Regions from separate parts of the Bradyrhizobium sp. USDA 4341 genome, predicted to be linked through region 4. Evidence: predicted binding sites of a transcription regulator. Region 4 holds the regulator's gene; each other region holds the start of a gene.

Region 1 (7,232 bases), 1.0 Mb from region 4:
ACGGCCCATCGCGACGCGCTGGCGCTGGCCGCCGGAGAGCTGCCGCGGCTTGCGCTCCAGCATCGGCGAGAGCTCGAGCACGCGCGCGGCTTCCTCGACGCGGGTCTTGACCTCGGCTTCGGCCATGCCGCGGTTGCGCAGGCCGTAGGCCATGTTGTTGTAGACGCTCATATGCGGATAGAGCGCGTAGTTCTGGAACACCATCGCGATGTCGCGATCGGCAGGCTCGATCTGGTTGACGATGCGGCCGCCGATGTCGATCTCGCCGCCGGTGATGGTCTCGAGCCCCGCGACCATGCGGAGCAGCGTGGACTTGCCGCAGCCGCTTGGGCCGACCAGCACGCAGAACTGGCCGTCGCCGACGTCGACATCGACGCCCTTGATGGCCTCGAAGCCGCCGGGATAGGTCTTGCGGACGCTGCGCAGCGTGACGTTAGCCATTACTTTTCCGTCTCCACCAATCCGCGCACGAACAGTTTCTGCATCACGACGACGACGAACACCGGCGGCAGCATCGCGAGCAGCGCGGTCGCCATCACCACAGGCCATTCGGTCAGCGCATCCGTCGTGGTGATCATCTTGCGGATGCCGACCTGGATGGTCTGCATGTCGTCGCGCGTGGTGATCAAAAGCGGCCAGAGATACTGATTCCAGCCGAGGATGAAGAGGATCACGAACAGCGCGGCCATGTTGGTGCGCGACAGCGGCAGCAGCGTATCCCAGAAGAAGCGGAACGGGCCCGCACCGTCGATGCGCGAGGCCTCCAGCAACTCATCCGGCACGGTCATGAAGAACTGCCGGAACAGCAGCGTCGCGGTGGCCGAGGCGATCAGCGGCAGCGACAGGCCGGCATAGCTGTCGAGCAGATGCAGGTCGGCGACGATCTTGTAGGTCGGATAGATGCGCACCTCGACCGGCAGCATCAATGTGATGAAGATGATCCAGAAGATCGCCATCCGGAACGGAAATCGGAAATAGACGATCGCGTAGGCCGAGATGATCGAGATCGCGATTTTGCCGATCGCGATCAAGAGCGCCATGATCAGCGAGTTCAGCATCATGTTGAGCACCGGCTCGCGGGTCGAGCCGCTCGTGCCGACAAACAGCGTCTGGTAGTAGGTCTCGAGGAAATGGCCGCCGGGCAACAGCGACATCTGGCCGTTGGCGATGACGGCGTTGTCCTGGGTCGAGGCGACGATCGCCAGATAGACCGGGAAGGCGACGATCGCGATCCCGATCCACAGGATGGCGTGAGCCAGATAGCGCTGGAAGCCTTCCTCCTCGACCATCAGTAGGTCACCTTGCGTTCGACGAAGCGGAACTGGATTCCCGTCAGCACGACGACGATGACCATCAGGATGACCGACTGTGCCGCGGAGGAGCCGAGATTGCCGCCGAGCAGGCCGTCCGTATAGACCTTGTAGACCAGCGTTTCGGTCGCCTTGCCGGGGCCGCCGCGGGTCATCGTGTCGATGATGCCGAAGGTGTCGAAGAAGGCGTAGACGATGTTGATGACCAAGAGGAAGAAGATGGTCGGCGACAGCAGCGGGAAGATCACGGTCCAGAACCGCCGCATCGGGCGGGCGCCGTCGATCGCGGCGGCCTCGATCACGCTCTTCGGGATGCTCTGCAGCCCGGCGAGAAAGAACAGGAAATTGTAGGAGATCTGCTTCCAGGCCGCGGCGAGGATGATCAGGGCGGCGGCCTGGTCGCCGTCGAGCAGCGGATTCCAGTCAACGCCCATGGCGCGCAGATAGCGCGACAGCACGCCGAGCGAGGGGTGCAGCATGAACACCCAGAGCACGCCGACCACCGGTGGGGCGACGGCATACGGCCAGATCAGCAGCGTGCGGTAGAGCGTCGAGCCGCGCAGCGGCTTGTCGGCCATCACCGCGAGCAGCAGCGCGAACGACAGCGAGGAGACCGCGATCGCGAACGAGAACGCGAAGGTTCGGACGATTGCCGCGAAATAGGCCGGGTCCTTGAACAGTTCGAGATAGTTCTCGAACCACACGAAGGTGGTCGAAAGGCCGAAGGCATCCTGCAGCAGGAAGGATTGAATCACCGCCTGCGCGGCCGGCCAATAGAAAAAGATCAGGACGATCGCGAGTTGCGGGGCAACCAGCGCGTAAGGCAACAACTTTGATTGGAAAACCGATTGCTTTTGCATGATCTCATAAGAATTGGCAGGCCGCGCGTTTGCGGCCTGCCGGGTGCCTAAAGCATGATCCGGAAAAGTGCGAAGCGGTTTTCCGAAAAGATCATGCTCAAACAAGAAGCTAAGGCGCGGTGACGATTCAACCCGATCTTCATCGCGCTTTAGCGCATCATGTCAGTGGACGGCGGTCTTTTCAAACTGCCGCAGCATCTGGTTGCCGCGCTCGACGGCCGAGTCCAGCGCCTGCTTGGCGGTCTTCTTGCCGGCCAGCGCCTGCTCGATCTCCTCCGACCACATGTCGCGGAGCTGCACCATGTTGCCAAGGCGCAGACCGCGAGAATTCTCGGTCGGCTCCTTGTTGGTGAGTTCGAGCAGCGGGGTCTCGAGATAGGGCTGGTCCTTGTAGAAGCCCTCTTCCTTGGCCTTGGCGTAGGCTGCCTTGGTGATCGGCAGATAGCCCGAGGCCTTGTGGATCCAGATCTGGCGGTCGGTGTCCGAGAGGAAGGTCAGGAACTTGGCCACGCCCTTGTATTCCTCGGCCGACTTGCCGCCCATCACCCAGAGCGAGGCGCCGCCGATGATCGAGTTCTGCGGTGCGCCCTTGGCATCGGGATAATAGGGCATCGGCGCAGCGGTGAAGTTGAACTTGGCCTGCGCCTTGACGTTGCCGAAGAAGGCCGACGAGGTCAGGTAGATCGGACACTCGCCCGCGGTGAAGCGGCCTTCACCGGTGTTGGTGCGGCCGGCGTAGTCGTAGGTCTTGTCCTTCTGCAGCTCGACCAGATTCTCGAGATGCTTGACCTGCAGCGGGCCGTTGAATTCGAGCACGGTGTCGAAGCCGTCGAGGCCGTTGGCTTTGCTCGCGAGCGGCACGTTGTGCCAGGCCGAGAGCTGCTCGAGATTGACCCAGGTGACCCACGAGCCGGAGAAGCCGCAGGTGGTGTAGCCGGCCGCCTTCAGTTTCTTGGCGTCCTCGAACACTTGCGGCCAGGTCTTCGGGATCTCCGCGATGTTGGCCTTCTTCAGCGCATCGAGATTGACCCACATCACGGTCGACGACGAGTTGAAGGGGAACGACAGCATCTCGCCCTTCGATGTCGAGTAGTAGCCGGTGATCGCGGGCAGATAGACGCTCGGATCGAACTTCTCGCCGGCGTCGGCCATCAGCTTGTAGACCGGTTTGACGGCGCCGGTGGCGGCCATCATCGTCGCGGTGCCGACCTCGAAAACCTGCATGATGTGCGGGGCGTTGCCGGCGCGGAATGCGGCGATGCCGGCGTTCATGGTGTCGGCGTAGCCGCCCTTGTAGGTCGGGATCACCTTGTAGTCGGACTGCGAGGCATTGAAGTCGTTGGCCAGCTTGACGATGACGTCGTTGTTGGCGCCGGTCATCGCGTGCCACCACTGAATCTCCGTCACCGCAAATGCAGGCGACGCGAATACAAGCGTGGCAGCGGCTGCCGCAGCAGCGCCGAGTCGTCTGAAAATCATCAAAAGCCCCTCCGGTTGGAACACCATCTTTCGTTGGGCGCGTTATCAGCGCCGGATGACGTTCAAATGACCGTATAAACGAAAGCCATGGTACGGGGGAAGCCGAAGCAAAGGGAAGCGCTAAAAAAGGCGGAGATTGCAGCCCACGTGCGTGCGGTGCAACGCCGGACGCGACGTTGCACCGCAGGGGCCGACGGTTCTCGAAGACACAGACTCCGCATCACCTCGCCCCGCGCGCGGGGAGAGAGGCGTAGGCCGCCTTGGGCGGCCGTTCTCAAGAACGCCGAAGCGGAGCTTCGGCTATGACGCATCGTTAGATGCGTTCCGGGTGAGGGGGATTCTCCGCAGACGCCGCTACTGTCGTATACGCGGAGACAGCCCCTCACCCCAACCCTCTCCCCGTAAGAACGGGGCGAGGGAGTGCACCGCCATCGCGGTCGCTATTCGACGTGATCTCCTGACGCGTCAGCGCTTGCGCTGGGGACCGCAGACCACGCCCTTGTCGACCAGGCCGTTGATCTCGTCCTTGGAGTAGCCGAACTCACCGAGTACTTCCGCAGCGTGCTGGCTGAACTTCGGTGGCGTGCGGCGCAGGCTCGGCTTGGTGCGTTCGAGGCGGATCGGCGAGGCGACGCCCTTGTACCAATCCTTCTCGATGACATCGCCGCGATGGATCGTGTGCGGGTTGGTCAGCGCCTGGTCGATCTTCTGTACCGGGCCCGCTGGCAGGCCGGCGGCGAGCAGCCGGTTGCACAGCGGCTCGGCCTCGTGCTGGCTGAACACCGCGGCAAGCTCGGCCCGGAGCGCATCGCGGTTGGCGATGCGGTCCTTGTTGCGGGCAAAGCGCGGGTCGGTGCCGAGCTCGGGCTTGCCGATCTCCTTGGCGAGCTTGCGGAAGGTGCCGTCATTGCCGACGCCGATGAAGATGTTGTCGGTCTTGGTCGGGAAGATCGCGTAGGGCACGAGGTTGGGGTGCTCGTTGCCGGTGAGCGACGGCGGCTTGCCATGCATGAAATAGTTCGCGGTGTGCGGATGCATGATCGCAAGCCCGGTCTCGTACAGCGTGGTCTCGATGAACTGGCCGAGCCCGGAGCGCTGCCGCTCCGACAGCGCCATCAGGATGCCGATCGCCGCATAGAGCCCGGTCGTGATGTCGACCAGCGGCACGCCGATGCGCATCGGGCCGCTCTCCGGCGAGCCGGTCGCCGCGATCATGCCGGTCATCGCCTGGATGATCGCGTCATAGCCGGGATTGCCGCCGCGCGGGCCGTCGGCGCCGAAGCCGGAGATCCGGCAATGCACGAGGCGCGGAAATTTCGCGCGCAGCACGTCATTGCCGATGCCCCATTTGTCGAGCGTGCCCGGCTTGAAGTTCTCGATCAGCACGTCGGCGGTTTCGAGCATCTTCATCAGCACTGCGCGTCCACCCTCGGAGGCGAGGTCGAGGCCGATCGAGCGCTTGTTGCGGTTGATGCCGACGAAATAGGCCGCGTCCTCCTCATGGAAGGGAGGTCCCCAGTCGCGCACCTCGTCGCCGGCGGGCGGCTCGACCTTGATCACGTCGGCGCCGTGGTCGGCAAGGATCTGAGTGCAATACGGGCCGCCGAGCACGCGCGTCAAATCGATCACGCGCAGTCCGGTCATCGCGCCCGTAGCCGCTGGGGTATTCATGGAAACAACCTTCGCTCAGTTGGGATCAGAAAACGAGGGTCCCAGAGCTAACGGTCTTCAGGCGAGGCAGCAATGCTCTCATCGGCGCAGGCCCATGCAGCAGGCGGCCCGTGCGTTCGCCAAGCGAACTGGCATCCGCAATGCAATGCTCTCCTGAAATGCAATAGTCCGCCACGCGGCACGTGGCGGACTATTGGCAAGGAGTAAATTAGACGACGCTCAGCTTGACGTCGACATTGCCGCGGGTCGCGTTGGAATACGGGCACACCTGGTGGGCCTTCTCGACCAGCGCTTCGGCATCGGCGCGGGAAAGGCCGGGCAGCGAGACGGCGAGATCGACGGCGAGGCCGAAGCCGCCTTCCGAACGCGGGCCGATGCCGACCGTCGAGGTCACGGAGGCGTCGGCGGGAACCTTGGGGCCGCCCTGGGAAGCCACGAACTTCATGGCGCCGATGAAGCAGGCGGCATAGCCGGCTGCGAACAGCTGTTCCGGATTGTTGCCGGCACCACCGCCGCCACCGAGCTCCTTCGGGGTCGTGAGCTTGACGTCGAGCGCGCCGTCGAGCGTTGCCGCATGGCCGTCGCGGCCGCCGGTTGCCTTGGCGCTGGTCTTGTAGAGCACGTTCACAGACATCGTGGTCTCCCTTGGGTTTGGACTTCAGCTTGAATTCGACGAGCCATGTATTGCATCCAATTAGATTGTGCGCAATATAAATTATGCGGCCTCACATTTAATTGTTCGCAATTGAATCCGCGGTCCTGTGAGCCCAGAATGACCCGGAAACGAGATGGATTCGATGGGAATCATGGTCAGGAAACAGACGGCGGCGGATCAGGCGCTGCGGCTCGACAACCAGATCTGCTTTGCGGTCTATTCGACCGCGCACGCCTTCAACCGCGTCTACAAGCCGCTGCTCGACCGGCTCGGGCTGACCTATCCGCAGTATCTCGTGATGCTGGCGCTGTGGGAGCGCGACGACGTGCCGGTGAAAGACCTCGGCGAGCGCCTGTTCCTGGATTCCGGCACGCTGACACCATTGCTGAAACGGCTGGAGGCGGCGGAGCTGATCAAGCGGACCCGCAGCACCGAAGACGAGCGGGTCGTGCTGATCGCGCTGACGCCGCAGGGCCACGCGCTGCGTGAAAAGGCCAAGGCCGTTCCGCAGTCGATCCTCGCGGCCTCGGACTGCACGGTTGGCGAGTTGATGGCGATGAAGGATGAGATCGTCGCGCTGCGCGACCGGCTCAATGCGGTGCTGGGGGAGTAGCGAGCTTGGAGGTTGCTAGAGGCGCTTCTTGGCGAAGGCGCGGCCGGAGTGGGATTTAAGATACTTCTCGAATGCCAGGGCTTTGTACTTGTCGGGAAAGGCGCAGTACCAGACGAGTTGCCAAGGCTTGAATTTTGAGGTGTGCGCGGATTTGCCGGTATTGTGCTCGGGAATCCGTCGTTTCAGGTCCTCGGTGGCGCCAACATATTCCTGGTCAGGGAAGTTGATGCTGCGGATGATGTAGACGTACCACATTCGCATCCACTGAAGCCGGACGGGAGTAGAACCCTTGGCAGTCCGTCTTCGCCCTTCGGGCTACGCCGGACACCACGCTTCGCCCTTCAGGCAACTCGTGGCTGCGCCACGCGTAGCCCGAAGGGCGAAGCGTGGTGGAGCCAGGCGGGATCGAACCGCCGACCTCTTGCATGCCATGCAAGCGCTCTCCCAGCTGAGCTATGGCCCCTTATCCAGTTGGGATGATCCTGGGGGATCGATCCCGGCCCGCGCGGCCTGGATGACTCGCGCGGCAGCACCGTTGATCATAGATCGGCGCCGATCTCAAGTCTCTTCGTCGCCGCCGACGTCACCAATAATATCGGTCACGTCCTCATCGCCCTCTTCCTCGTCGGCGATGAAGGTCGAAT
Region 2 (7,232 bases), 5.1 Mb from region 4:
CGCGCCGCGCCAGGAACAGCGGGTCCTCGCCGGCATCAAGCATGCGCGCGAGATAATACAATGCCGCATCCGGATCGGAGCCGCGCACCGACTTGTGCAGCGCCGAGATCAGATTGTAGTGGCCGTCGGCCGACTTGTCGTAGATCGGCGCGCGGCGTTGCAGGATGGCCTGCAACTGCTCGGCGTTGAACACCTCGCCCTTGCGCGCGGCGCGCCAGACCTCTTCGGCTAATGTCAGCGAGGCGCGGCCGTCACCGTCGGCCATCCGCACCAGAACGGCGCGCGCTTCCGCATCGAGCGGCAAGGCCTTGCCCTCGATCTTCTCGGCATTGGCAAACAGCCGTTCGATCGCGGCGGTATCGAGCGAGTGAAACACCAGCACGCGGGCGCGCGACAGCAGCGCCGCGTTGAGCTCGAACGACGGATTCTCCGTGGTGGCGCCGACCAGCACCACGGTGCCGTCCTCCATCACGGGCAGGAAGGAATCCTGCTGCGCGCGGTTGAATCTGTGCACCTCGTCGACGAACAGCAGCGTGCCCTTGCCGGTCTCGCGCCGGGCGCGCGCGGCATCGAACGCCTTCTTCAGGTCGGCGACGCCGGAGAACACCGCGGAGATCTGCTCGAAATGCAGCTCGGTGGCGTCGGCCAACAACCGCGCCACCGTGGTCTTGCCGGTGCCGGGCGGTCCCCAGAACACCAGCGAGCCCAGCGTGCGCGTCTCCAGCATGCGGGTCAGCGCACCGTCGGGGCCGAGGATGTGATCCTGACCGACGACATCGGCCAGTGTGCGCGGGCGCAGCCGGTCCGGCAGCGGGTGTGGCGCATCCTGCTCCATCCCCGCCGCGGCGAACAGGTTGTTGGCCTCGCGCGGTTGCTTGGGACTCATCCGCCGAGCGTCACGTTGATCTGCTGGCCACCACGCACCAGCGTGATGCGCCAGATCCGCGACCCCGCCTTCGACACCTTGTCGAGGTCGCTGGTTCGCACGATCTTCTCATTGTTGACCGCAAGGATGATGTCGCCCTTCTGGAAGCCGACATTGGCGGCCGTGCCGTCATCGGCGAGCTCGGTGACGACGACGCCCTCGGCACCGGCGTCGAGATGCAGCTCATCGGCCAGCGCCGGCGAGATGTTGGCGACCTTGGCGCCCTGGAACGGAGAACGCGCGGTCAGCACGATCTCGTCGCGGTTTGTGTCGGGCGCGGTCTCCAGCGGCACGGTGACCTTCACCGGCTTGCCGGCGCGCTGCACCTCGATCTCCGCATTGCCGCCGAGCGGACGGGTCGCGAAGCGGTAGTCGAACGCGTTGGGATCGTCGATGGCCTGGCCGTCGATCCCGACGATCAGATCGGACAGCTTGAGCCCGGCCTTCGCCGCCGGGCTGTTGGGCGCGACGTTGGCGACCAGCGCACCGGTCGGCAGCTTCAGCCCGAGTGTCTCCGCGATCTCCGGCGTGACGGCCTGCAGCCGCGCGCCAAGCCATGGTCGCTTCACCGCCTTGCCGCCGCTCTTGGCGGAGGCCACCACCACGCGCACCATGTTGGCGGGGATTGCAAAGCCGATGCCCTGCGAACCGCCGGAGCGCGAGAAGATCGCGGTGTTGATGCCGGCGAGCCGGCCGGTCATGTCGACCAGCGCGCCGCCCGAATTGCCGGGATTGATCGCCGCGTCGGTCTGAATGAAGAATTGATAATCCGTGATCCCGACTTGAGTGCGCGCCAGCGCCGAGATGATGCCGTGCGTCACGGTCTGGCCGACGCCGAACGGATTGCCGATCGCCAGCACGACGTCGCCGACCTGCAGCTGGTCCGAATTGGCGAAGTCGAGCGTCGCGAACTTCTCCCTGTTGGTCTCCTTCAGCCGCAGCACCGCGAGGTCGGTGCGGCTGTCCTTCAGAACGATCTCGGCCTCGTATTCGCGCTTGTCGGCGAGCGAGACCTTCACCTGGTCGGCGCCCTCGATCACGTGATTGTTTGTGACCACGAGACCGGAGCCGTCGACCATCACGCCGGAGCCGAGCGAGCGCTGCATCTGCTCGGGCTGCTGCCCCGGGACGCCGAAGAAGCGGCGGAAGATCGGATCGTCCAGAAACGGATTGCGGTTCTGCACCGTCTTGGCCGCGTAGACATTGACCACCGCCGGCTGCACCCGCTGCACGATCGGCGCATAGGACAATTGGAGCTCGGCCTGCGAGGACGGCACGCGGCGGTCCTGGGCCGCGGACGGGGACAGATTCCCCATGAGAGCCAATGTGCACAGAGCGGATATGGCAGCGAAACGGACAGGTCGGAGCATTCTCACCTCTCGTGGAAACGCCGGAATATAGGCGTGTTCGCCGGGCAATTGAAGGGCGCCCGGCCGGATAACTGGCCCCCGCCGGATCGGTGCAAAACCGTCGGCAGCGGCGTTGAAGCGCGCCGCCAAACTTCTATGATGACTGTCATCTCACTGCGCCGCTCCGCTTGTTGCCTGCGGACAACAAGCGGAACTGCGATGCTAGGCGGCGCTGTCGTGCGTCAGTCACGATCAACTCCTAGGACGTTTCAGTGAGTGAGTGGGGAATTCAAACAGAACAGGGGTGCACAATGGGTGCGACAAAAGTTGGTGCAATCGCCATAGGGCTCGCAGGGGCGCTCGCGGCCTCGCCGGCCTATTCGCAATCGGCCGGAGGCGGCAGCGACGCGGAGATCGCGCTGCTGAAGCAGCAGCTGAAGATGCTCGAGCAGAAGCTCGACAAGCTGCAGAAGCAGACCAATGCCAATACCGCGACCGCAGCCAGCGCGAACGCCAACGCGAAGGCGGCGGATGCCAAGGCCGCGCGGGTCGCAAGCGCCAACGCCGCGATCCCGGTCAAGGGCCCGGTCGCGCCGTCGGGCGTCGTGGTGACGCTGCCGAACAACCGGCCGACGATCTGCACTGCGGATGAACAGAACTGCGTTGCGATCACGAGCCGCGTGCACTGGGATGTCGGCGGCTACGACTATCGGCCGAACACCGCAAGTACCTCGCCGCAGAAGCTCGACAGCGGCGAGAACCTCCGCCGCGCCCGCATCGGCATCGTCGGCAAATTCTTCGGCGACTGGAATTACGCGCTGATCTACGACTTCGGCGGCTCGTCCGACGGCTTCGGCGGCGCGGCACCGGGATCGCTGCCCGGCGGCGGCACGTCCGGCGTCGAGAATGCCTATCTGAGCTACACCGGCTTCAAGCCGTTCGGCGGCAAGATGGCGATCGAAGGCGGCATCATGGACATCCCGTGGACGCTGGACGAATCGACGAGCTCCAACGACATCCTGTTCATGGAGCGCGCCTCGGTCGGTATCATCGCACAGAACATCGCAGCCGGTGACTTCCGTTCGGGCGCCGGCACCCGCTGGTGGAACGACCAGCTCTGGGTCGGCGGCTATGTCACGGGACCGACGACGGGCGCGATTCACTCCGCGTCGTCAGCCGCGCCGGCCGGCACGTCCGAGCAGTATGGCGGTGTCATCCGCGTCGCCGGCAATCCGATCAGCGGCAAGAACTACTCGGTGCATATCGGCGCCGATGCGGAATGGCTGGTCCAGCCGCCGCGCAACCAGCTCACCCAGGCGCAGACGCTCACGCTGAACGACCGGCCCGAGCTGCGCATCGACCCGACGACGCTGATCTCGACCGGTACGATTGCCAACGTCTCGGGCGCGCAGGTCTACGGCGTCGAGGCGGCGGCGACCTACGGCCCGTTCATCGCGCAGGGCGAGTACTATTGGTTCAATGTCGACCGCTCTGCGAATACCGGGCTGCCGCCGTTCGGCGCGCCGAGCCTGAAATTCGACGGCGGTTATGCGCAGGTCGGCTACGTGCTGACCGGCGAGAACCACGCCTACAATCCGGCAACGGCCTCCTATGGTGGTATCAAGCCGCACGATCCGTTCTCGCTTGCCGGCGGCGGCTGGGGCGCCTGGGAAATCGCCGGCCGCGTCAGCACGATGAACCTCAACGACCAGGTCGGCCAGGCCGTCGGCATCGCGGGCGGACGGCAAACCGTCTACACCGCCGCGCTGAACTGGTACGTCAACAACAACGTCCGCTTCATGCTGAACTACCTGCACGGCGACATCGCCAAGCAGGCCTCGGCGACCTCGCCTGTGGATGCCGGCTCGAAGTTCGACGCGGTCGCGCTGCGCACGCAGGTTGCGTTCTGACGCGATCTGATCAGCGCCGACAACAATGGCCGGGAGCGACACGCCGCTCCCGGTCTTCTTCATTACAAATTGTCAGGCCGCGCGCTTCGACTTCTTCACAACGACCTCCGGCACCGGCGCGCAGGACAGCCGTTCCTGATGGCCCTCGCCCCAGGCTTTCAAAATATCGATCACCGGACGCAGGCTCTCGCCGAGTTCGGAGAGCGTGTATTCGACCCGCGGCGGCACCTCGGCGTAGACCTTGCGGGTCACGAGGCCGTCGTCCTCGAGCGCCCGCAGCTGCTTGGTCAGCATGCGCTGGGTGATGCCGGGCATTCGCCGCCGCAACTCGCCGAAGCGCTGGGTGCCGGCCTGCAGATGATACAGGATCACGCCCTTCCACTTGCCGTCGATCAGGTCGAGCGCCGCCTCGACCGCGCAGCCCGGCCGGCGCGCGAAATTCTTCCGTTTCATCGGTAATTTCCCAATAGTATACAAACAGGGACTAGTTCCCTGATTTTACAGTACTTGCCAAAAGGACGCCAGCACGACAGGTAAGGCGGCAGGCAATCGCCCACCACGGAGACCAGGCATGAAGGCCGTCGGATATCAAAAATCGCTGCCGATCGAGGCGGCGGATTCGCTCGTCGATTTCGAGATCGCCAAGCCCGAACCGAAGGGACGCGACGTCAGGGTCGCGGTGAAGGCCATCTCGGCCAACCCGGTCGACTACAAGGTGCGCAAGCGCGCGGCGCCGACCGACGGCAGCTACAAGATCCTCGGCTTTGACGCGGCCGGCGTGGTCGACGCCGTCGGGCCCGACGTGTCGCTCTTCAAGCCCGGCGATGAAGTGTTCTACGCGGGCTCGATCCAGCGCCAGGGCACTAATTCGGAATTTCATCTGGTGGACGAGCGCATCGTCGGCAACAAGCCGGCATCGCTCTCGTTCGCGCAGGCCGCCGCCCTGCCCCTCACCTCGATCACCGCATGGGAGCTGCTGTTCGACCGGCTCGGCGCGGTGCCGGGCAAGAGCCTCGATCCACGCACGCTGCTGATCACCGGCGGCGCCGGCGGCGTCGGCTCGATCCTGATCCAGCTTGCGCGCCGCCTCACCGGGCTGACCGTGGTTGCGACCGCGACGCGGCCGGAGTCTCAGAAGTGGTGCCGCGATCTCGGCGCGCATGCGGTGATCGACCACTCGCAGCCGATGAAGGAGCAGATCGAGCAGCTGAAGCTGCCGCCGGTCGGCCTCGTCGCCAGCCTCACCTTCACCGACCAGCACTACAAGTCGATCGCCGACTTCATCGCGCCGCAGGGCAAGTTCGGCCTGATCGACGATCCCGCCGAATTCAACGTCGCCGCATTCAAGGGCAAGGCGGTGTCGGTGCACTGGGAATCGATGTTCACGCGCTCCTCGTTCCAGACACCTGACATGATCGCGCAGCATCATCTGCTCAACGACGTTGCCGACCTGATCGACAAGGGCGTGCTGCGCACCACGCTCGACCAGACTTTTGGCACCATCAACGCCGCCAACCTCAAGCGCGCCCACGTTTTGCTGGAAAGCGGCAAATCGCGCGGCAAGATCGTGCTGGAGGGCTGGTAAGCACAAATGTGTAGGCTGGGTTAGCGCAGCGTAACCCACCACCTTTTTTGCTCTGCGAACGGCGGGTTACGCTAACGCTAACCCGCCCTACGCACCGACCAATTCGCGAGATATCCCCACAGGCCCGCGCGTGGCTTTGCCAAAGCCATGACATCGCCTGTATGATTTGCGCAACGATCACCCCGCCCTCAATCCGGCCGCGCGAGACGCGGCCGAAACGGTGGTGACGCCCCAATGGGATACACGGGGATGGGAGGAAACCGATGAGTTTGCTCACGGCCGATCCGTCGCGGATCGATCCGGAGTGGATGACGCGGGCGTTGCGCGCAGCCGGTGTGATCGACCAGGTGAAGGTTGTCGAACTCGTCTGCAAGCCGGTCGGCAATGGCCTCGTCGGCGACAGCTATCGATTTCATCTGACCTATGACGGCGATGAGTCGAACACGCCCTTAAGCGTGGTCGGCAAATTCCCGGCCGCGGACCCCGACAGCCGCCGTTCCGGTTCCGCGCACACGCTTTATGTCCGCGAGGTCGCGTTCTATCGCGAGCTGGCGGCCACGGTCGACATTCACACCCCACGGCCGATCGTCGCCGAAATCGATCCGGCGACCGACGATTTTACGCTGATCCTGGAAGATCTGGCGCCCGCACGCCCGGGCGATCAGCTCGCCGGATGCGCGATCGCGGACTGCCTGACGGCGATGCGTGAGGCCGCCGCGCTGCATGCGCCGCGATGGAACGACCCGACGCTCGACGCGGTGCAATGCTTCGTGGTCGCCGCAAGCCGGCGCAGGGATCTTCGCGCGGTGCTGCCCGGCATCATCGGTCACTACAAGGAGCGGTATCACGGCGTGATCGAGCCGGAATTCCTGGATCTGATCGACCGGCTTCCGGACGCGATACCGCGCTACCAATCCGATCGATCGGTGCCGCGAACGCTGCAGCACGCGGACTTCCGGCTCGACAATATGCTGTTCGAGGTGCGCGGCAACACCCGCCCGATGGCCACTCTGGACTGGCAGACGCTGACGGTGGGGCCAGGCATCGTCGACGTGGCTTATTTCCTGTCGGCCGGCATCGATCCGCCCGAACGGCGGCTTCATGAAGCCGATCTCGTGCGGTTCTATCATTCGGAGCTGATGCGGCGCGGCGTGCGGGATTACGGCTGGGATGATTGCTGGCGGGATTACCAGCGCTACACGCTGCATGGCATCATGATGGGCGTCGTCTCCGCGCTCAGCGTTCAACGCTCCGAGCGCGGCGACGCGCTGTTCCTGAAAATGACCCGTGGCGCCTGCGCGCAAGCGCTGGACCACGACAGTTTCTCATACTGGCAGGACTGAGGACTATCGAAAGGGATCGGCGTGCTCAACAAACTGGACGACTTCCCCATCCACCAGACGCCGGAGCCGATCGCGGTTCCCTCGACCAGCGACCGCAATGTCTATGACCGAACCTGGTTC
Region 3 (7,232 bases), 770 kb from region 4:
GATCGTGAAGATTCCCGACAATCTCGATTACGACCGCGCCGCCGGCATCATCATCATCTACGGCACCGCGCTGCATGCGCTGGAAGATCGCGCGAGCCCGAAGCCGGGCGAGACGCTCGCGGTGCTGGGCGCCGCCGGCGGCACCGGCCTTGCCGCGTGCGAACTCGGCAAGTTGATGGGCCTCAAGGTGATTGCCTGCGCATCGTCGGACGAGAAGCTCGCATTCGCCAAGCAGCACGGCGCCGAGCTGACGCTGAACTACGCCAAGGAAGATCTTAAGGAGGGCCTGCGCAAGCTGACGAACGGCAAGGGCGCCGACATCGTGTTCGATCCGGTCGGCGGCTCCTATGCCGAGGCCGCGCTGCGCTCGACCGCATGGGAAGGCCGCTTCCTGGTGATCGGCTTTGCCGCGGGCGACATTCCGAAGATTCCGCTCAACCTTGCGCTGCTGAAGGGCTGCGACATCCGCGGCGTGTTCTGGGGCGCATGGGCGCGGCTGAACCCGGAGAAGAACCGCAAGAACCTCGAGAAGCTCGTGCAGTGGACCGCGGAAGGCAAGATCTCCTCGCATGTCGACCGCACCTTCCCGCTGTCGCAGACCGCGGAAGCCTTGAAGGTGCTCGCCGGCCGCAAGGCGATGGGCAAGGTGATCCTGCATCCGGGCAGTTGAGCTGAGATCGCGTAGCCCGGATGGAGCGCAGCGAAATCCCGGACCGCTCGATCGATTGGTGAAAAAACCCGGATTACGCTTCGCTTCATCCGGGCTACGCATCCTCCAACCTCCCCTTGAAAAGGGGAGGTCGCTTTGCTCGCAGAGCAAAGCGGGTGCGGATCTGCTCTCTCCGCAGATACAGCGTCGCCTGCGGCTGACCCCCATCCCGACCTTCCCCCTTTCGGGGGGAAGAAGAGAGAGAGCGAAAGTCACTCTACGCCTGCGGTGCTCCCTCTTCCGGCACTCCGCGCTTCAGTGCGGCGCGCGCGGCATCGCGGTGCTCCGGGGTGATGTGGCTGGCCACCATGCGGATCGCGGTTGCGAGCACGGCGGCATCGTCGGTGAAGCCGAGCACCGGCAGCATGTCCGGGATGAAATCGAACGGCAGGATGAAATAGGCGATCGCGCCGAGCAGCGCCGCCTGGACATGGCGCGGCGTCTGCCGGTCGAAGGCGCAGTAATAGGCCGCCAGCAGATCCTCGGCGAACGGCAGCCGCGCCACCACTTTCTTGAACTTGATCCAGAAGCGGCGGCGCACGCTGTCCGGGTCCCGCGCCAGCCGGTCGGCAGGCCCGAACCCCACGCCGGTGTCGGTCGATGGCATCGCCAGGTTCCCTTTGGCGCCGCGCGACGGATCGGCGGCGGACGATCCGAATCTGGGGACGTCGGCCAACCGGCGCAAGGTTGCGCGCGGCCGGGTCAGTTGACCCCGAGCTGCCTCGCGATCGCGTTCATGGCCTTGGCGAGGTCGATATCGCGCTTGGTCACCCCGCCGACATCGTGGGTCGCCAGCACGACCTCGACCGTCTTGTAGACGTTCTTCCATTCGGGGTGATGGTCGCTCTTCTCGGCGACCAGGGCAGCGCGCGCCATGAAGCCGAAGGCCTCGTTGAAGTCCTTGAACACGAAGGTCTTTGCGATCGCCTCGCGTCCGGCCAGCTCCGACCAGCCGGCCAGTTCCCAAAGCGCGGCCTTCCTTGCTTCCGCTGACAGCCTTTCGACCATGGCAACCCTCCCGTTTGACGCCGACCTTAGCCTAACAACCGGCCTCCGGGGTGGGATCCATGCCGAAAATAAGGCCGAAATAGCGTCCTATCGCCGCTGGTAACCATGACGGAGATGTAACATCTGTGGCTCCAGGAATTTGCTACAAATGCACAATGTGTGCGCGTTGGTAGTTTTGCGAGATTGAGCCCCGACGATTGTTTGCGAGATCGATGACAGACGGCTCCGCCAGCATATCGCCCAAGCCGCTGCGCTCTGCAAAGCGACGGCTGATGTTCGTCTTGATCGCGGGGGCGCTCGCCATCGTCGGCGCGACGATCGCCGGGTATTATTTCGCGGTGCGTCCGGTGACGCTGCGGATCGCGGTCGGCCCCGCAAGCAGCGATGACCTCAAGGTCGTGCAGGCGCTGGCGCAGGCCTTCAACAACCAGCAACACACCCAGGTCAAGCTGCGCCCAGTGCAGACCGACGGCGCCACCGCCAGCGCGCAGACGCTGGCCGACGGCAAGGCCGACCTCGCCATCATCCGCGGCGATCTCGAGGTGCCGAAGAATGCACAGGCGGTCGCGGTCCTGCGCAAGAATGTCGTGGTGATGTGGGTGCCGCCCGCAGCCAAGGGCAAGGGCCGCAAGGCCGCAAAGATCACCAAGATCGCGCAGCTTGGCGGCCGCAAGATCGGCGTCGTCGGCCGTACGCCGGCCAACGTCAATCTGCTGAAGCTGATCCTGCAGCAATACGGCGTCGACCCGATGAAGGTCGAGATCGTTCAGTTCCCGGCCAATGAGGCGGTCGAGGCCATCAAGAACCTGAAGGCCGACGCCTATCTCGCCGTCGGCCCGGCCAACAGCAAGCTCACGATCGATGCGATCACGGCGTCGACCAAAGACGGCGGCGAGCCCACCTTCCTGCCGATCGACGCGTCCGAGGCCATCGCGCAGAACCATCCGGCCTATGAGGCCGCGGAAATCCCCGCCGGCTCGCTCGGCTCGGCCGACCGGCCCGACGATGAGGTGAAGACGATCAGCTTCTCGCACCATATCGTCGCGCGAAAGGGCCTGTCGGACGCGACGGTCGCGGCATTCACCCGGCAATTGTTTGCGATCCGGCAGTCGCTCAAGAACGATTTCCCGCTCGCCGCCAAGATCGAGACGCCCGACACCGACAAGGACGCCACCATTCCGGTGCATCCGGGCGCGGCCGCCTTCGTCGACGGCGAAGAGAAGACCTTCCTCGACCGCTACAGCGATTACATCTGGTGGAGCCTGATGGCGTTCTCGGCGATGGGCTCGGCCGGTGCATGGTTCGCCGGCTATCTCAAGCAGGACGAGCGCAACACCAACACCTCGCAGCGCGAGCGCCTGCTGGAGATGCTGAAGGCCGCGCGGCAGAGCGATTCGACCGACGAGCTCGACCAGCTGCAGGCGGAAGCCGACGACATCCTGCGCCACACGCTCGACTGTTTCGAGCACGGCGCCATCGAGGAAGGCACGCTGACCGCGTTCAACATCGCGCTCGAGCAGTTCCACAACGCGGTGGCCGACCGCAAGGCGCTGCTGCTCAGCATGCCGCAGAACTTGCAGCGGACTGCGAGCCAGTTCAGGGCGGCCGGCACGGCGTAGGGCTTACCCTCCCATCTCTCCACGAGCTCTCCTTCGCCTCTCCCGCTTGCGGGGGAGGCCGCATTGCATCGCAGATGCAATGCGGGTGGGGGCTCTCTCCGCGCTACGACTCGTGGAGAGAGCCCCCACCCCACCCTCCCCCGCAAGCGGGAGAGGGAGCCTTACAGACGTGCCACCTCACGCGGCCTCCCTGTAATCTCTCCGTCATGGAATTTTTCTAGGTCTGTGCTCGCCCGCGGCGCATTGTCGCTGTGACCTGAGGAGGCTCCCCATGACGATCCGGTTCTCGCGAAAACTGACCCGCCGACGCTTTCTCTCCACGGCTGCTGCGGCCGGTGCCGGCGTGATCGCGATGCCCTATCTGTCGCGCGCGGCCGACCGCCCTGTGATCACCCATGGCGTGCAGTCCGGCGATGTCGGCGTCGACGGCGGCGTGGTGTGGGCGCGTGCGGACCGTCCCTCGCAGATGATGGTCGAGGTCGCGACGTCAGACTCGTTCAAGAACGCCCGTGTGCTGCCGCCGATCACGGCGCTGCCCGAGAGCGACTTCACCGCCAAGATGCTGCTGGAGAACCTGCCCTCCGGCCAGGACATCTTCTACCGCGTCCGCTTCCGCGACCTCGCCCATATCGACGTTGTCGGCGAGCCCGTGGTCGGCCGCTTCCGCACCGCGCCGAGCGATCGCCGCGACGTCTCCTTCGTGTGGGGCGGCGACGTTGCCGGCCAGGGCTGGGGCATCAATCCCGACGACGGCGGCATGATCACCTTCGCCGCGATGAAGAAGCACGCCCCGGATTTCTTCCTGCATTCCGGCGACACCATCTATGCCGACGGCGTCATCACCGCCGAGCAGAAGCAGCCCGACGGCAAGATCTGGAAGAACATCACGATCCCGGAGAAGGCCAAGGTCGCGGAGACGCTCGACGAATACCGCGCCGCGCACAAATACAATTTCCTCGACACCAATCTGCGCGCCTTCAATGCCGAGGTGCCGATCTTCGTGCAGTGGGACGACCACGAGGTGACCAACAACTGGTCGCTGTCGAAGCAGCTGCCGGCCGCCTACAAGGAGCGCGACATCAACGTGCTCGCGGCGCGAGCGGCAAAAGCCTTCCACGAGATGTATCCGATGCGCGAGAGCATCGTCGAGCCCGGCCGCGTCTATCGCACGCTGAGCTACGGTCCGCATCTCGACGTGTTCATGCTCGACGAGCGCAGCTATCGCGGCCCCAACGGTCCGAACCTGCAGGAGACCTACGGTCCCGATGCCTATTTCATCGGGCCGGATCAGATGGCCTGGCTGAAGCGCGCGCTGCTCAACTCGCGCGCCACCTGGAAGGTGATCGCCTCCGATATGCCGCTGTCGCTGATCGTCTATGACGATGCCGCCAACAAGAAGGGCTCGGAAGCCTTCGCGCAAGGCGACGGCCCGGCACGCGGCCGCGAACTCGAGATCGCCGACATCCTGCGCTTCATCAAGACGGCCGGCATCGCCAACACGGTGTGGCTGACCGCGGACGTGCACTATGCGGCTGCGCATTACTACAACCCGAACAAGGCCCAGTTCCAGGAATTCGATCCGTTCTGGGAATTCGTCTCCGGCCCGCTGCATGCCGGCACATTCGGTCCGAACGAGCTCGACAACACGTTTGGTCCCGAGGTGAAGTTCATCAAGGCGCCGGGCGAAGCCAACCAGAACCTGCCGCCGTCGGCCGGCATGCAGTTCTTCGGCCACGTCAAGATCGACGGCAAGAGCGGGCAGATGACGGTGAGCCTGCGCGACCGCGTCGACGCCGAGCTGTGGGCGATCACGCTCGATCCGAAGCCGGTGTAATCAGGTCGCAGCCGCGACGGAACCGGCCTCTCTGTGCTGAACGCCCTTGCCTCAAGGCAGGGGCGTCGCGATTGACGGGGGATGGACGTCACCGGCCTCTTCCGGTACCGATATCAGAGCCGTTATGCTGGGGGCCCGGAGGGGCGGAGCATGAGGCGCTGCGAATTGATTCGCGTGCTCGGTGGCATCGTCGTGGGGCTTCGGCCGCACCGCTTGCTTGTCGTCGCGATCGCCATGTTCGCGCTGCTGCCGATTGAAGCCGGCGGTGCCGGCTGGCTGCCTGATCTCTTCAAGAGCTCATCGAAGCATCCCAAAGCGCCAAAGCGCGCGAAATCGGCAAAGCCGGCCAAATTGGCAAGGCACCACGCGCCATCAAAGCCCCGCGCCACACGGCTTGCCGCCCTCGGGCCGGTCGCCCTGCCGCCTTCCGTTCCCAAGCCGGCCGCAGCCAAATGCGATCCCTCGACATTACGGATCGTCCTCGATGTGGGACATACCGCTGAATCGGAAGGCGCGATCAGCGCGCGCAATGTCGCCGAGTTCACCTTCAACCTGCGCCTTGCGCGGCTGATCGAGGAAAAGTTGAAGGCCGAAGGCTTTGCCGAAACCAGGCTGCTGCTGACCGAAGGCAAAGCGAGGCCCAGCCTCTTCAGGCGGGTCGCCGCCGCAAACAACCTGCACGCGGATCTCCTGCTGTCGATCCATCATGATTCCGTGCCCAACAAGATGCTCGAGGACTGGGAATTCGAGGGAAAGAAGCGCCATTTCAGCGACCGCTTCAGCGGCTACTCGGTGTTCGTCTCCCGCAACAATCCGGACTTCAAGACCAGCCTGCTGTTCGCCGAGCTGGTCGCCGGGGAATTGAAAGCTGAAGGGCTGCAATATGCCGAGCAATACAGCCAGCCCGTCATGGGCCACGACCAGCATCCCCTGCTGAACAAGGACACCGGCGTCTACAGCTACGATAAGCTTATCGTGCTGCGAAAGACCGCGATGCCCGCCGTCCTGCTGGAGGCGGGCTCGATCATCAACCGGGACGAAGAACTCAAGATGGACTCGCCCGAGCGCCGCAATGCGATCAGCAGCAGCGTCGCTTCTGCCGTCAAGGAATTCTGCGAGCCGCGATGGGCGCTCCTCGGCCCGCTCTGACCCCAAGCGATCGGCACTTCCCGGCTCAGCCCGGTTTTCCGGCCTTGGTCTCCGCGAATTTGGCCAGCGCCTGTTCGAATTTGGGGCTGAAGAGCCACATCGCATCGAGGATTTCGCGGAAGCTCGCGGATGTCCTTGCCCGGTCGGCTCGACCGAAAGCGAAGACGCTGTTGTTTCGCAGATATCCCATGATCCTGGGCTCGGAAATTCTGTAATTGACGAGGTCGCCTGACTTCAGCGCGGACCTGGTCGGGCTGGGAATGATCTGGATGAGCTCGAAGAGCTTCATTTGATCGATCGGATTGGGCAGCGCCTTTGCGATCGCCGGGACCTGCGGGAAAATATCCGCGTGCTCGTTCATGAGCGCATCGCGCACCGCGGTCCAGTGATTGAACCGGTGATCGAGATTGCCGACACGCGCTTCTTCCATGTCGTCGCGACGGCTGAGCGCAGGATCGAGGGCCGCGATCGATTGCTTGATGGCGGCCCACTTCTTTCGACCGTTGCGATCTTCGGACGGGCCGGTCTGCAGGCTGCCCTTGTAGGTGTTCGACCGCGCATTTCCGGCGTTTTGCTTGCCGCTTGTCTCGGCAAAGAACAGGCCGAGACTGATCCGGCCGGCGACCGCGGCGGCCGCGGCATCCAAACCCCTGGCGCGCGCGATCACCGTCGCCAGATCCGCCACGTCCTTGAATGGCGTCTCGGAGCTTTGCGCGTTCGCGGGCGGCGCCTCCATCACATCGAAGAGCTTCCTGTACTCATCGAGCAGCGGCTCATTGTCGGCGTCGAAATAGGCCGGAGGAATCCCGAATCTGTTGGGTCGTCCAATCCTGGACGGTAGCGCATCGGTGAGATCCTTGTAGGCGCTCATCATCTCGACACGGGCAAGGTAGATAGCCTGGCCCGGCAAGTC
Region 4 (7,232 bases):
CGCGAATGGGCGTCTCGGCCTGGATTTTGATGTCGGGGGATTGTGAAACCATGGCGCTCTATCTGGGGTCTCGGACCATGAAATAAAGGGGTTCAGCATACCGGGAATCGACGTCGTCCCTGCGAAAGCAGGGACCCATAACCACAGGATTTTGTCGCGGCACAAGGCGTCTGCCCATGTGCCTTTTTCTCAGGCCGCGGCGTCTGGGTCCTTGCTCCAGTGCGCAATTGCGCACAAGGCAGGGACGACGGCATTGATGTCGTCGACTACGCGACCGTGTCGAAACACCAGGCCAGGATGCCCTTCTGCGCGTGCAGGCGGTTTTCCGCCTCGTCGAACACCACGGATTGCGGGCCGTCGATCACCTCGTCGGTGACCTCCTCGCCGCGATGCGCGGGCAGGCAGTGCATGAACAGCGCGTCCGGCTTGGCGAGCGACATCAGCTTGGCATTGACCTGATAGGGCTTCAGCACGTTGTGGCGGTGCTCGCCCTCCTTGTCGCCCATCGACACCCAGGTGTCGGTGACGACGCAGTCGGCGCCGCGCACGGCGGCTTCCGGATCGGTGCCGAGCATGATCGGCGCACCGGTGGCCTTGATCCAGTCCCGCATCGGCTTCTTCGGCGAGAGCTCGGGCGGCGTGGCGATGTTGAGATTGAACTTGAAGCGCTCGGCGGCGTGCGCCCAGGAGGCCAGCACGTTGTTGTCGTCGCCGGTCCAGGCCACCGTCTTGCCCTCGATCGAGCCGCGGTTTTCCTCATAGGTCATGAGGTCGGCCATCACCTGGCAGGGATGCGAACGCCGGGTCAGGCCGTTGATGACGGGCACGGTGGCGTGAGCGGCGAGCTCGAGCAGCGCGTCATGGTTGAGGATGCGGATCATGATCGCGTCGACATAGCGTGACAGCACGCGCGCGGTGTCGGCGATGGTCTCGCCGCGGCCGAGCTGCATCTCGGCGCCGGTCAGCATGATGGATTCACCGCCGAGCTGGCGCATGCCGACGTCGAACGACACCCTTGTGCGGGTCGACGGGCGTTCGAAGATCATCGCCAGCGTCTTGCCTTCGAGCGGCTTCCTGCCCTTCTCATGCGCCTTCAGCTTCGCCTTCATGGCGGCTCCGGCTTCGAGCATGTTGCGCAACTCGGCGAGCGGCAGCTCGTTGATATCGAGGAAGTGACGGACCGGCTTGCTCATTATCCAGCCGCCTTCTTCGGCTGCGGCGCCGATAGCACAGAGCAGGCGCGCTCGAGCGCAGTGATCGACTGGTCGATCTCGGCCTCGGTCACGATCAGGGGCGCCAGGAACCGCACCACATTGTCGCCGGCGCCGACGGTGAGCAGCTTCTCGTTGCGCAGCGCGGCGATCAGATCGCCCGACGGCACCACCGCCTTGACGCCGATCAACAGGCCCTCGCCGCGCACTTCCGACAGCACGCCGGGATAGCGGTCGACCACGGAAGCGAGCTTCTGCTTGAGCAGCAGCGACATCTTCTGCACGTGCTCGAAGAAGCCGGGCTTGAGCATGACGTCGAGCACGGCATTGGCGGCGGCGACCGCGAGCGGATTGCCGCCGAAGGTCGAGCCGTGCGAGCCCGGCGCCATGCCGGCCGCAGCCTGCGCGGTCGCCAGCACCGCGCCGATCGGGAATCCGCCGCCGAGCGCTTTCGCCAGCGACATCACGTCCGGCGTGACGCCGGTGCGCCTGTAGGCGAACAGCTCGCCGGTGCGGCCCATGCCGGTCTGCACCTCGTCGAAGGCGAGCAGCAGGCCATGCTCGTCACACAGCGCGCGCAGCGCCTTGAAGAACGCCTGCGGCGCCGAACGCACGCCGCCCTCGCCCTGCACCGGCTCGATCAGGATGCCGGCGGTGTGCGGGCCGATCGCCTTCTTCACCGCCTCGATGTCGCCGTGCGGCACCTGGTCGAAGCCGTCCATCGGCGGGCCGAAGCCCTCGAGGTATTTCGCCGAGCCGGTCGCAGCCAGCGTGCCCAGCGTGCGGCCATGGAAGGCGCCTTCGAAGGTGATGATCCGGTAGCGTTCGGGATGGCCCTTGGAGAAGTGGTGGTGGCGGACCAGCTTGATCACGCCCTCCATCGCTTCCGCGCCGGAATTGCAGAAGAACACGAAGTCGGCAAAGCTCTGCTCGCACAGCCGCGCGGCAAGCACCTCGCCGTCCGGGCTCTTGAACAGGTTCGACATGTGCCAGAGCTTGGTCGCCTGCTCCTGCAGCGCCTTGACCAGATGCGGGTGCGCATGCCCGAGCGCGTTCACCGCGACGCCCGAGGTGAAATCGAGATAGCGGTCGCCATTGGTTGCGATCAGCCAGGCGCCCTCGCCGCGCTCGAAGCCGAGATCGACCCGGGCGAAGACGGGGAGCAGATGCGACGAGGCGTTGGTCATGGCGTTCACTGCCGGTTTGAAGCCGTCAATCGCCGCGCGCCTTGACGCCTACGCAGCAACCGCCAGCTTCGGAAAACAAAACGGCCGCCTTTGCGGGCGGCACGTGCGGGTCATTCTATGCGGCGGCCGGTAAGTGTCAATCGCCAGGAGCCGGCCTTTGCCGGCCTTCCTGCAATGCGAAACCGGCGCAATCCGGAGCATTCCCGTGCGGTGGAAAAGCCTCATAGCAATGCTTAACTTTGTGGGAACATGTGGACGCACGGCCGCGGACTCTTGCGCCAGAGTCACGCCATATTGTAGCGTTTGGCCTGTCGGGTACGACATCTCGTGCGGCAGTACTGGACCCTCTAAGTAGCCTTCGTGTCTCGTGTAAACGTTCGGGCGCAACACCGTGCCCGGCGAGGGCTAAGGGATTCTGGCCGCAGGGATATTTGTCCAGATTGGCTCGCAGCGCCGCTCCGATGACTGGCCGGCGCCATGCGAAAGGAAGAATGCGATGACTGTATTGACCTGGTCCGACGATCGCGTCGAGCAGCTGAAGAAGCTCTGGGAATCCGGCCTCTCGGCCAGCCAGATCGCGGCGGAACTTGGCAATGTGACGCGAAACGCCGTGATCGGCAAAGTGCATCGGCTCGGCCTCTCCGGCCGCGCCAAGGCCCCCTCAACGGCCGCGCCGCGGCAGCGCAAGGCCCGCCCAGCCCAGCACATGATGCGGGTGGCGCGCCCGGTCTCGCGCGGCAACACCGCGCTTGCGCACGCCTTCGAGGTCGAGATGGAGCCCGATCCGATCTCCTTCGACAACGTGGTGCCGATGAGCCAGCGGCTGTCGCTGCTCGAACTCAACGAGGCCACCTGCCACTGGCCGGTCGGAGATCCCTCGAGCCCGGAATTCTTCTTCTGCGGCGGCAAGGCGCTCGCCGGCCTGCCCTATTGCGCGCATCACTCACGCGTCGCCTACCAGCCCGCCAACGATCGCCGCCGGCCGTCGGCGAAGCCACAGATCAAGTAGCACTCGGGAAACCAGCCTGGACTGCAAAAACAAATCCCCGCGAAAGCGGGGATTTTTTTGTGTGATCGTAGCCCGGATGGAGCGAAGCGAAATCCGGGGCGGTGCTTGAAGCGGAGAACGCACTACAAACCGGCGTCGTCCCGGCGAAACCCGGGACCCATAACCACGAATGGGTGTTGTTAGAAAGTCGTCTGGCCGCTTGCCCATTGCGACGGCCGCGGCGTATGGGTCCCGGCTCCCGTGCGCAATTGCGCACTAGGCCGGGACGACGGCGTGTTGCGGCCTATGACTACTGCACGGCCTTACGGCTGTGGCTCGGCCTTCGCGAAGCGGTCGTCGAGCGCATAGCCGGCGCCGCGCACGGTGCGGATCGGATCCTGCTCGCGGCCCGGATTGAGCAGCTTGCGCAGGCGGCCGATATGCACGTCGACGGTCCGCTCATCGATATAGATGTCGCGGCCCCAGACGCTGTCGAGCAGTTGCTCGCGGCTGAACACGCGGCCGGGATGCTCGAGGAAGAATTCGAGCAGCCGATACTCGGTCGGACCGAGATCGATCGGACGTCCCGAGCGCGCCACGCGGCGCTTCTCGCGGTCGAGCTCGATGTCGCCATAGGTCAGCACGGTCGCAAGCCGCTCCGGGCTCGCGCGGCGCAGCAGGCCCTTCACCCGTGCCAGCAATTCGGGCACCGAGAACGGCTTGACGATGTAGTCGTCGGCGCCGGTGGCAAGCCCGCGCACGCGCTCGCTCTCCTCGCCGCGCGCGGTCAGCATGATGATCGGAAGCTGCTTGGTCTCGGGCCGCGCCCGCAGGCGCCGGCACAGCTCGATGCCGGACAGGCCCGGCAGCATCCAGTCCAGTACCACGAGGTCGGGAACGCGCTCCTTCAGGCGGGTGTCGGCATCGTCGCCGCGCCCGACCGTTTCGACATCGTAGCCTTCCGCATCGAGGTTGTAGCGCAACAGTGTCGTCAGCGCTTCCTCGTCTTCGACTACCAGAATGCGTGCGCTCATCGGTTTAAGTTCTCTCTCTGTGATGATCCGTTGCCCAGACGCAAACCGAAACGCTTACTTTCCTGAGCATAATCCCCGCGGAAGCGACTTGTCGTGAAGACAATCCGGCTCCGCGCCTGCGGATCATGTCCTAGGTACCCGGCACCGTGGTGGCAAAGTTGGTCATGTCGCCCTTCGGGCGCTTGTCGGTGATCTGCTGGCCCTCGATCATATAGAACACGGTCTCGGCGATATTGGTGGCATGATCGCCGATCCGCTCGATGTTCTTGGCGCAGAACATCAGATGGATGCAGAACGAGATGTTGCGCGGATCCTCCATCATGTAGGTCAGCAGCTCGCGGAACAGCGAGGTGCAGATCGCATCGACCTCCTCGTCGCCCTTCCAGACGTTCATCGCCGCCGGCAGATCGTGCGCGGCATAGGCGTCGAGCACCGACTTGACCTGCGACAGCACGAGGTCGGTCATGTGCTCAAGGCCGCGGATCAGCTTTAGCGGCTGGAAATCGCTTTCCAGCGCCGCGACGCGCTTGCCCATGTTCTTGGCGAGGTCGCCGATCCGCTCGAGGTCGGTGGCCACGCGCATCGCGCTGACGATTTCGCGCAGGTCAATCGCCATCGGCTGGCGGCGGGCGATCGTCAGCACCGCGCGCTCTTCGATGACGCGCTGCAGATTGTCGATCTCGATGTCGGCGGCGACCACGCGCTTGCCGAGCGCGACGTCGCGACGGATCAGCGCGTCGACCGACTCGGTGATCATCCGCTCGACGAGGCCGCCCATCTCGGCGACCAGGCGGGTCAACTCCTGCAGGTCGCTGTCGAATGCCTTGGCGGTATGTTCAGAAGCCATCGCTTGTCTCCCTCATGATCCCGGGGATCATGATTTGGTGTCCTCAGTTTCGCACGATCCGATCGAAAAACCGGTGCCCACTTTTGCGGATCATGCGCTAGCCGAACCGGCCGGTGATGTAGTCCTGGGTGCGTCGATCGCTCGGCGAGGTGAATATCTTGTTGGTGTCGTCGAACTCGATCAGCTCACCGAGATACATGAAGGCGGTCTTGTCGGAGACGCGCGCCGCCTGCTGCATGTTGTGGGTGACGATCGCGATCGTATAGTCCTCGGAGAGTTCCTGGATCAGCTCCTCGACCTTGGCGGTCGAGATCGGATCGAGCGCCGAGCACGGCTCGTCGAACAGGATCACCTCGGGCCGCACCGCCACGGTGCGCGCGATGCACAGGCGCTGCTGCTGGCCGCCGGAGAGCGACAGGCCGGAGGCGTTCAGCTTATCCTTGACCTCGTTCCACAGCGCGCCGCCGCGCAGCGCCTTCTCGACCCGGTCGTCCATCTCGGACTTCGAGATCTTCTCGTAGAGGCGGATGCCGAAGGCGATGTTCTCGTAGATCGTCATCGGGAACGGCGTCGGCTTCTGGAACACCATGCCGACCCGCGCGCGGAGCAGATTGAGGTCGAGCTTGGGATCGAGAATGTTGGTCTGGTCCAGCATCAGCTGGCCGACCGCGCGCTGGCCCGGATAGAGATCATACATCCGGTTGAAGATGCGCAGCAGGGTCGACTTGCCGCAGCCCGACGGGCCGATGAACGCCGTGACGCGGTTGGTGCCGAGCGTCAGGTTGATGTTCTTCAGCGCGTGGTGCTCGCCGTAATAGAAGTTGAGGTTGCGCACCGTGACTTTCGGCGGCGCTTCCGGCAGCGGCACCTGGGGAACGTGGCTCGCGACGGTCGTGGAGACGGAAAGCTCGGTCATTTTGCGGCCCTTTCGGCACCAAGGATGCGCGCGCCGATATTCAGCGCGAGCACAGTGAAGGTGATGAGCAGCGCACCGCTCCACGCCAGCTCTTTCCAGTAGGCGTAGGGGCTCTGCACGAAGTTGTTGATGGTCACCGGCAGGTTGGCCATCGTCTTGGTCAGGTCCAGGCTGAAGAACTGGTTCGACAGCGCGGTGAACAGCAGCGGCGCGGTCTCGCCGGCGACACGGGCGGTCGCCAGCAGCACGCCGGTGATCAGACCCGACCGCGCAGCACGATAAGCGATCCGCTTGATCACCAGCGAACGCGGCAGGCCGAGCGCGGAGGCCGCCTCGCGCAGCGGATTGGGCACCAGCAGCAGCATGTCCTCGGTGGTGCGCAGCACGACCGGGATCACGATCACGGCGAGCGCGAGACTGCCTGCGATCGCCGAGAAGCCGCGCATCGGCACCACCACCGCGCCATAGATGAACAGGCCGATGATGATCGAAGGTGCGCTGAGCAGGATGTCGTTGATGAAGCGGATCACCGAGGTGAGCTTGTCGTGCTTGCCGTACTCGGCGAGGTAGGTGCCGGCGAACAGGCCGAGCGGCGCGCCGATGCCGACGCCGATCACCGTCATGATGACCGAGCCGACGATGGCGTTGAGCAGGCCGCCTTCGGTCGAGCCCGGTGGCGGCGTGTTCTGGGTGAACAGCTGCACGCTGAGGCCTGCAAGGCCGTTATAGACCAGCGTGAACAGGATCAGCGCCAGCCAGGTGACGCCGAACAGCGCCGCGCCGACACAGAGTGCGCGAATGACGATGTCGCTGCGGCGGCGGGATTTGTAGATCGGGTTCATGGCCCTATTTCCCCGCTTTCGTTTCAAGCCGCATCAGCATCAGCCGCGCGCCGGCGAGCACGAAGAAGGTCAGCACGAACAGCAGGAGGCCGAGCAGGATCAGGCCGGACTGGTGCAGGCCGTCGCTCTCGGCGAATTCGGAGGCGATCGCCGCCGAGATCGTGGTGCCCGGCGCGAAGATCGACGACGAGATGCGGAACGAGTTGC

The links. Region 4 encodes PhoB, which activates phosphate uptake and scavenging genes when phosphate is short. Its sites were predicted from a motif close to TGTCATNNANCTGTCAT; they were not measured.
Region 1: ugpB (sn-glycerol-3-phosphate ABC transporter substrate-binding protein UgpB) is a predicted target of PhoB. The motif match lies at 3,705-3,721, and genes of this name have one in related genera.
Region 2: ACVIGB_RS11615 (OprO/OprP family phosphate-selective porin) is a predicted target of PhoB. The motif match lies at 2,508-2,524, and genes of this name have one in related genera.
Region 3: ACVIGB_RS32375 (alkaline phosphatase D family protein) is a predicted target of PhoB. The motif match lies at 3,528-3,544, and genes of this name have one in related genera.

Annotation. Positions count from the first base shown of each region.
Region 1 covers NZ_JBSSGO010000002.1:5,284,924-5,292,155, reverse strand. Annotated here, with positions in the region: gene ACVIGB_RS31080 (sn-glycerol-3-phosphate import ATP-binding protein UgpC) at 1-441, opposite strand, end outside; gene ugpE (sn-glycerol-3-phosphate ABC transporter permease UgpE) at 441-1,289, opposite strand; gene ugpA (sn-glycerol-3-phosphate ABC transporter permease UgpA) at 1,289-2,170, opposite strand; gene ugpB (sn-glycerol-3-phosphate ABC transporter substrate-binding protein UgpB) at 2,333-3,649, opposite strand; gene ACVIGB_RS31060 (CaiB/BaiF CoA transferase family protein) at 4,115-5,320, opposite strand; gene ACVIGB_RS31055 (organic hydroperoxide resistance protein) at 5,529-5,954, opposite strand; gene ACVIGB_RS31050 (MarR family winged helix-turn-helix transcriptional regulator) at 6,127-6,588, shown strand; gene ACVIGB_RS31045 (GIY-YIG nuclease family protein) at 6,604-6,843, opposite strand; tRNA gene ACVIGB_RS31040 (tRNA-Ala) at 6,976-7,051, opposite strand; gene ACVIGB_RS31035 (TIGR02300 family protein) at 7,147-7,232, opposite strand, start outside.
Region 2 covers NZ_JBSSGO010000002.1:1,209,907-1,217,138, forward strand. Annotated here, with positions in the region: gene ACVIGB_RS11605 (replication-associated recombination protein A) at 1-886, opposite strand, end outside; gene ACVIGB_RS11610 (DegQ family serine endoprotease) at 883-2,241, opposite strand; gene ACVIGB_RS11615 (OprO/OprP family phosphate-selective porin) at 2,586-4,184, shown strand; gene ACVIGB_RS11620 (winged helix-turn-helix transcriptional regulator) at 4,257-4,637, opposite strand; gene ACVIGB_RS11625 (zinc-binding alcohol dehydrogenase family protein) at 4,756-5,769, shown strand; gene ACVIGB_RS11630 (phosphotransferase) at 6,033-7,112, shown strand; gene ACVIGB_RS11635 (hypothetical protein) at 7,134-7,232, shown strand, end outside.
Region 3 covers NZ_JBSSGO010000002.1:5,538,868-5,546,099, reverse strand. Annotated here, with positions in the region: gene ACVIGB_RS32395 (NADPH:quinone oxidoreductase family protein) at 1-670, shown strand, start outside; gene ACVIGB_RS32390 (YkvA family protein) at 927-1,316, opposite strand; gene ACVIGB_RS32385 (4a-hydroxytetrahydrobiopterin dehydratase) at 1,412-1,717, opposite strand; gene ACVIGB_RS32380 (TAXI family TRAP transporter solute-binding subunit) at 1,930-3,336, shown strand; gene ACVIGB_RS32375 (alkaline phosphatase D family protein) at 3,608-5,170, shown strand; gene ACVIGB_RS32370 (N-acetylmuramoyl-L-alanine amidase family protein) at 5,321-6,319, shown strand; gene ACVIGB_RS32365 (hypothetical protein) at 6,345-7,232, opposite strand, start outside.
Region 4 covers NZ_JBSSGO010000002.1:6,313,451-6,320,682, reverse strand. Annotated here, with positions in the region: gene ACVIGB_RS35970 (Hsp33 family molecular chaperone) at 1-52, opposite strand, end outside; gene argF (ornithine carbamoyltransferase) at 267-1,193, opposite strand; gene ACVIGB_RS35960 (aspartate aminotransferase family protein) at 1,193-2,398, opposite strand; gene ACVIGB_RS35955 (GcrA family cell cycle regulator) at 2,895-3,407, shown strand; gene phoB (phosphate regulon transcriptional regulator PhoB) at 3,710-4,420, opposite strand; gene phoU (phosphate signaling complex protein PhoU) at 4,551-5,267, opposite strand; gene pstB (phosphate ABC transporter ATP-binding protein PstB) at 5,365-6,183, opposite strand; gene pstA (phosphate ABC transporter permease PstA) at 6,180-7,025, opposite strand; gene pstC (phosphate ABC transporter permease subunit PstC) at 7,030-7,232, opposite strand, start outside.